2 regions of the Streptomyces sp. NPDC058691 genome follow, and region 2 is predicted to be linked to the other one. Evidence: predicted binding sites of a transcription regulator. Region 2 holds the regulator's gene; the other holds the start of a gene.

Region 1 (3,401 bases), on a different contig from region 2:
GTCGACGATGACCTCGTCCTCGCCGAGCCCGGCCAGCTCGCGCTGGCGCGGCAGCAGGTGGTCGCGGGCGATGACGAGCTTCTCGTCCTCGGTGTAGCCGTCCAGCCGCACCAGTTCCATGCGGTCCAGCAGCGGCTCCGGGATGGCCTCCAGGACGTTGGCGGTGGCGAGGAACACCACGTCGCTCAGGTCCAGTTCGACCTCCAGGTAGTGGTCCCGGAAGGTGTGGTTCTGGGCCGGGTCCAGGACCTCCAGCAGGGCCGCGGTCGGGTCGCCGCGGTAGTCGGAGCCCACCTTGTCGATCTCGTCGAGCAGGACCACCGGGTTCATGGACCCGGCCTCCTTGATGGCGCGCACCAGGCGGCCGGGCAGCGCGCCGACGTAGGTGCGCCGGTGGCCGCGGATCTCCGCCTCGTCGCGGACGCCGCCGAGCGCGACGCGCACGAACTTCCGTCCCATCGCGCGGGCAACGGACTCGCCGAGCGAGGTCTTGCCGACGCCGGGCGGGCCCACCAGGGCCAGCACCGCGCCTCCGCGGCGCCCGCCGACGACCCCGAGACCGCGGTCGGTGCGGCGCTTGCGCACGGCCAGGTACTCGGTGATGCGCTCCTTCACGTCGTCCAGGCCCGCGTGGTCGGCGTCCAGCACCGCCCGCGCGCCGGGGATGTCGTAGGCGTCCTGGGTCGTGGTGTTCCACGGCAGTTCCAGGACGGTGTCGAGCCAGGTGCGGATCCAGCTGCCCTCGGGGGACGCGTCGCTGGACCGCTCCAGCTTCTCGACCTCCTTCATGGCGGCCTCGCGCACCTTCTCGGGCAGGTCGGCGGCCTCGACGCGGGAACGGTAGTCGTCCGCCTCGTCCTCCGGGTCGCCGTTCAGCTCGGCCAGCTCCTTGCGGACGGCCTGAAGCTGCTGCCGCAGCAGGAACTCGCGCTGCTGCTTCTCCATGCCCTCCTGGACGTCCTTGCGGATGGTCTCGGCGACGTCCTGCTCGGCCAGGTGGTCGCGCAGCCACTGGGTGGCCAGCTTCAGCCGGGCGACTGGGTCGACGGTCTCCAGCAGCTCGACGCGCTGCTTGGTGGTGAGGAAGCCGGAGTAGCCGGCGTTGTCGGCCAGCTGCGAGACGTCGTCGATCTGCTGGACGCGGTCCACGATCTGCCAGGCACCGCGCTTGCGCAGCCAGCTGGTGGCCAGCGCCTTGTACTCCTTGACGAGTTCCGCGACGGTGCCGGGCGCCTCGGCGGGCACCGGTTCCGCGATCTCGGTCCCCTCCACCCACAGGGCGGCGCCGGGTCCGGTCGTGCCCGCGCCGATGCGCACACGGCTGACGCCGCGGATCACGGCCCCGGGATCGCCGTCCGACAGCCGTCCCACCTGCTCGACGGTGCCCAGCGTGCCCACTCCCGCGTAGTCGCCGTCCACGCGGGGAACGAGCAGGACCCGCGGCTTGTTGCCGACACCGGGCAGACCGGACCGCTGAGCGGCCTGGGCCGCCTCGACGGCGGCACGCGCCTCGGCGTCGGTGAGGTCCACGGGCACGACCATGCCCGGCAGGACCACCGCGTCGTCGAGCGGCAGCACGGGCAGGGTGAGCGGCGCGAACGCCGACGAAGACGATTGAGCCATTATCTCTCCCTAAGCAATCAAGTTGAGCTATGCAGACTCAATGCTTCTGATGCCCCCGGTGTTCCCCGGACCGTGTTCGCTCTGAGCGATCGACCCCCGACCGGCCCCCGACCGGCCGCTGACCTGCCGCTCATTACGCTGAGTCCATGCACGCGAACGAAGAGGGACGACCCGTCACACTCGACCGCCGCGAGGGACCGTACGGCGAGGTGGCCCTGCGCCGGCACGGCGAGCGGTTCGAGATCATCGCCAACGGCACCTTTCTGATGGACACCTCCGACGGCCGCTCGGAACGGCTGCTGGTCGACGCCGCCCTGGCCGCCCTGCCGGCGGACCGAACCGGCCTGTCGGTGCTGATCGGCGGCCTGGGCGTGGGCTTCTCCCTGGCCCACGCGGTGCGGGAGCCGCGCTGGGAGCGGATCGCGGTGGCCGAGCGCGAGCGGGCGGTCGTCGACTGGCACCGCGCCGGACACCTGGCGCCGTTCTCCGAGCACGCGCTGGACGATCCGCGGGTGACGGTGCTGGAGGGCGACCTCGTGGCGTATCTGCGGGAGGCGGACGCGACCTACGACGCCCTGTGCCTGGACATCGACAACGGCCCCCACTGGACGGTCACCGACGACAACCGGGGGCTGTACGGCCCCGAGGGCCTGGCGGCCTGCCGGGCACGGCTCACACCCGGCGGCGTACTGGCGGTATGGTCGGCCAAGCCGTCCGCCGCGTTCGAGGACGCACTGCGGTCTGCGCGGTTCACGCAGGTCCGGACGATGGAGACCCCCGTGAATCGGGGCGTTCCGGATGTCGTGCACCTGGCAATCACACCCGGATAGCCGCGGCGCCGTCGTGCCCCGTACGCTGCTGCGCAACGCAAACGACCATGGGGGACCGCACATGGACACCACTCAGACTCCGGGCGACGCCGCAGCGGTCGCGGCCACCCCCGGCGCGCAGCGCCGGGTGCTGGTGGTCGAGGACGACGCGACGATCGCCGACGCCATCGCCGTACGCCTGCGGGCGGAGGGCTTCCAGGTCCGCACCGCGGGCGACGGGCCGGCCGCGGTGGAGACCGCCGCCTCCTGGCAGCCCGACCTGCTGGTGCTCGACGTCATGCTGCCCGGCTACGACGGCCTGGAGGTCTGCCGCCGCGTGCAGGCCGCGCGGCCCGTGCCGGTGCTGATGCTCACCGCGCGCGACGACGAGACCGACATGCTCGTCGGCCTCGGCGTGGGCGCCGACGACTACATGACCAAGCCGTTCTCGCTGCGCGAGCTCGTCGCCCGGGTGCACGTCCTGCTGCGCCGCGTGGAGCGGGCCACCATCGCCGCCCGCGACCCGCGCGGCGCCAACATGCAGCTCGGCGACCTGGAGATCGACAACGCCCAGCGACGGGTCCGGGTCCGCGGCGCGGACGTGCACCTGACGCCCACCGAGTTCGACCTGCTGGTGTGCCTGGCGCAGCAGCCGCGCGCCGTGCTCTCCCGCGAGCAGCTGCTCGCGGAGGTCTGGGACTGGGCCGACGCCTCGGGCACCCGGACCGTCGACAGCCACGTCAAGGCCCTGCGGCGCAAGATCGGCGCGGAGCGCATCCGTACCGTCCACGGTGTCGGCTACGCCCTCGAGACCCCCACGCCATGAGCCCCTACAGCGCGCCACGCCCGCCGAGCCTGCGGGACCGCGTGTGGGCCGCGCTGCGGCCGTGGGACCCGTTCCGGTCCATCAAGGCGGCGCTGCAGTTCCTGGTCATCGCCTCCGTGGCGATCACCACATTCCTCATCTAT
Region 2 (3,401 bases):
TGGACGTGGCCATCACCGGTCTTCCCCAGGCTGTGGACGGACTCGCCTGGCAGACCGACACCTTCCGCCTCGTCCTCGTCGCGCCCACCGATCTGTGGACGCGGCAGCGCTTCACCCTGGCCCACGAGCTCTGCCACATCCTCGCCAGGGACGCCCGCAGCGTCGTCGTGGAGTCCCATGTCGCCCCAGGCCGGCAGAAGGACCTGGCCGAAGTGCGGGCCAACGTCTTCGCCTCGCATCTGCTGATGCCCGCCCGGGAGTTGACGGAGGCCGCCGCCGCGGAGGGGGAGTTGACGGACAGCGCCTTCGAGCGGCTGGTCGTCCGCTTCCGGGTGTCACCGAGCGCGCTGGCCGCGCGACTGCACCAGCTCGGCCTGATCGACGCCGTACGCCGCAAGCATCTGCGCGCCCTGACCACCGAGTCGTGCCATCTGCTCGCGGGCGCCGGTGACGAGTACCAGCGGCAGGCGTCCCGGGCCTCGGCGGAGCGCTTCCCGCCGCGTCTGGCCTCGGAGTTGTACAAGGCCTATCGGGACGGGGAGACGACGCTGCGCCCGCTGGCCGCTCTGCTGGACACGGAGGTGGAACGGCTGCACGACCTGCTGGCCCCCGAACCCGACGAACCCGCGCCCGGCAACGGCACCAGCACCGCAGGCGGCACCGATCAACAGGACGCGGAAGAAGGGGACCTGGTCTTCCAGCCATGACCGCCTGGTGGTTCCCGGACAACACCGTCCTGTGCAACTTCGCCGCCGTCGACCGGATGCTCCTGCTGGAGAAGGTGCTGGACGGCCGCGGCCGCTGGACCCAGGCCGTCGCCTACGAGGCCGCCCGCTCCGCGCGGTTCCTGCCGCGGCTGGCCGGGCTGGCCGAGGCCGGCTGGCTGGGGGAGCCCGTGGAGATCACCGAGGGCGACGAGCTGCGGGAGGTCGACCGGCTGCGCCGCGCGGTCTTCGGCGGCCCGGCGAACGCGCCGACCCGGCATCTCGGGGAGGCCGAGACCTGCGTACTGATCACCCGGCGGCGCGAGTTCCGCGGCTCGGTGTGGATCACCGACGACCGTTCCGCCCGCAACTTCACGCGCCGGCGCGGGATCACCACGAAGGAGACCTTCGACCTGATGCGGGACGCGTGCGCCGACGGGCTCATCCCCGCGGCGGAGGGCCACCGCCTGCTGCACGCCATGATCGCCTCGGGGCGCCATCTGCACCGCGTGTCGCTGGGGCCCGCCGACCTGCTCTCGTAGCGGAGCGCCTCGCCCGCGGCTACTCGGGCCGCTTGGCGGGCCGCCACACCACCAGCGCCGAGGTCTGCTGCACGTCCTGGTACGGCACCAGGTCGCGCCGGTAGGAGGCGTGGACGGCCGCCTCGCGCTGCTGCATGGCCGCCGCGGCGCCGTCGACGGCGGCCGCCAGTTCGGCCACCCGCGACTGCAGCGCCGCGACCTGGTTCTCCAGTTCGATAATGCGCTTGATGCCCGCGAGGTTGATGCCCTCGTCCTGCGAGAGACGCTGCACCTCGCGCAGCAGCTCGATGTCGCGGGCCGAGTAGCGGCGGCCCCGCCCGGCCGTGCGGTCGGGCGAGACCAGGCCGAGCCGGTCGTACTGCCGGAGGGTCTGAGGGTGCAGGCCGGAGAGCTGAGCCGCCACCGAGATGACGTAGACGGGGGACTCGTCCGTCAGCTCGTACGGGTTGCGACCCCGTCCGCCCCGCATGCCGCCGCTCATGCTCATCGGCTCAGACTCCCTTCGCGGCCTTGAACAGCTCTGCCCGCGGATCGATGTCCGCAGTCGCCTCCCGGTACGCCTCCAGGGCGTCCAGCGCCTTGCCCTCGGTGGCCGCCGGAACGGCGACCTCGACGGTGACCAGCAGATCGCCGTGCGTGCCGTCCTTGCGGACGGCACCCTTGCCACGCGCCCGCAGCGTACGCCCGTTGGGCGTGCCCGGGGGCAACTTCAGGGTGACCGGGGGACCGCCGAGCGTCGGGACCTTGATGTCGCCGCCGAGAGCCGCCTCCGTGAAGGAGACGGGCACCACGACGGTGAGGTTGTCGCCCTTGCGGCCGAAGACCGGGTGGGCGTCGACGTGCACGGTCACATACAGGTCGCCGCCCGGGCCGCCGCGCTCGCCGGGGGCGCCCTTGCCGCGCAGCCGGATGCGCTGCCCGTCGGTGACGCCGGCCGGGATGCGCACCTGCATGGTGCGCGCCGAGCGGGCCCGGCCGCTGCCGCCGCAGACCTCGCAGGGGTCCTGCGCGATGAGGCCGCGGCCCTTGCAGTCCACGCAGGGGTCGGTCAGCGAGAAACCGCCGCCGCCACCGCGCGAGACCTGGCCGGTGCCGACACAGGTCGGGCACACCCGCGGCGTGCCGTTCTTGTCGCCGGTGCCGGAACAGGCCTTGCAGGGAGCCTGGCTGGTCATCTTGAGCGGAACCGTGGCACCGTCCACCGCCTCGGTGAACTTCAGCGTCACCTCGGTCTCGATGTCCTGGCCGCGCCGGGGCTGCGTACGGGTCGTCGCGCCGCCCCGGTTGAACAGACCGCCGAACACGTCTCCCAGGCCGCCGCCGAAGCCGCCGCCCTGGGGCGGCGCGCCGGCACCGCCGGCGCCGCCGAAGAGGTCGCCGAGGTCGAAGCCGAACCCGCCCGCGCCGGCCGGGCCGGTGCGGAAGCCGCCGTTGCCGAAGAGGGCGCGGCCCTCGTCGTACTCCTTGCGGCGCTTGGGGTCGGACAGCACGTCATTCGCCTCGGAGATCTCCTTGAAGCGCTCCTCGGCCTTGGCGTCGCCCTTGTTGGCGTCCGGGTGGAACTCGCGGGCGAGCTTCCGGTACGCCTTCTTGATCTCCGCCTCGGTGGCGTCCTTCGGGACGCCGAGGACCTTGTAGAGATCCTTCTCGAACAAATCCCTGCTGATGCTCATCCCCGGCGTCCCTCCTTCCGTGCCTTCCGTGGCTTCCGTGCGCGAGTCACGTCAGCCCTGTTCCGGGCCACCGTTCTCCTCGTCCGCCGGATCGGCGTTGCCCTGCGCGCCCTGTGTGCCCGGCTGGGGCTCGGCGACCGCCACCCGCGCGGGGCGGATGGTGCGCTCACCGAAGCGATACCCGGGCTGCAGGATCTGCACGCAGGTCGTCTGCGCGACGTCCGGTGAGTAACTGTGCATCAGTGCCTCGTGCACCAGCGGGTCGAAGGGCTCGCCCTCCTTGCCGAACTGCTGGAGGCCCAGCTTGGCGGCCACCGTCTCCAGGGACTCGCCGACCGACTTGAAGCCGCCGACCAGTTCCTTGTGGTCCCTGGCCCGGCCGATGTCGTCGAGCACCGGAAGCAGTTCGGTGAGCAGATTGGCGATCGCGACCTCGCGGACGGCGATGCGGTCCCGCTCCACCCGGCGGCGGTAGTTCTGGT

The links. Region 2 encodes HspR, which represses chaperone genes until heat shock. Its sites were predicted from a motif close to TTGAGNNNNNNNNNCTCAA; they were not measured.
Region 1: a site for HspR is predicted at 1,646-1,664, ahead of lon (endopeptidase La). Genes of this name have one in related genera too.

Annotation. Positions count from the first base shown of each region.
Region 1 covers NZ_JBHXSO010000005.1:147,703-151,103, reverse strand. Annotated here, with positions in the region: gene lon (endopeptidase La) at 1-1,623, opposite strand, end outside; gene ACFWVC_RS05820 (spermidine synthase) at 1,770-2,453, shown strand; gene ACFWVC_RS05815 (response regulator transcription factor) at 2,515-3,258, shown strand; gene ACFWVC_RS05810 (ATP-binding protein) at 3,255-3,401, shown strand, end outside.
Region 2 covers NZ_JBHXSO010000009.1:159,185-162,585, reverse strand. Annotated here, with positions in the region: gene ACFWVC_RS09350 (ImmA/IrrE family metallo-endopeptidase) at 1-707, shown strand, start outside; gene ACFWVC_RS09345 (hypothetical protein) at 704-1,246, shown strand; gene ACFWVC_RS09340 (heat shock protein transcriptional repressor HspR) at 1,266-1,733, opposite strand; gene dnaJ (molecular chaperone DnaJ) at 1,738-2,919, opposite strand; gene grpE (nucleotide exchange factor GrpE) at 2,971-3,401, opposite strand, start outside.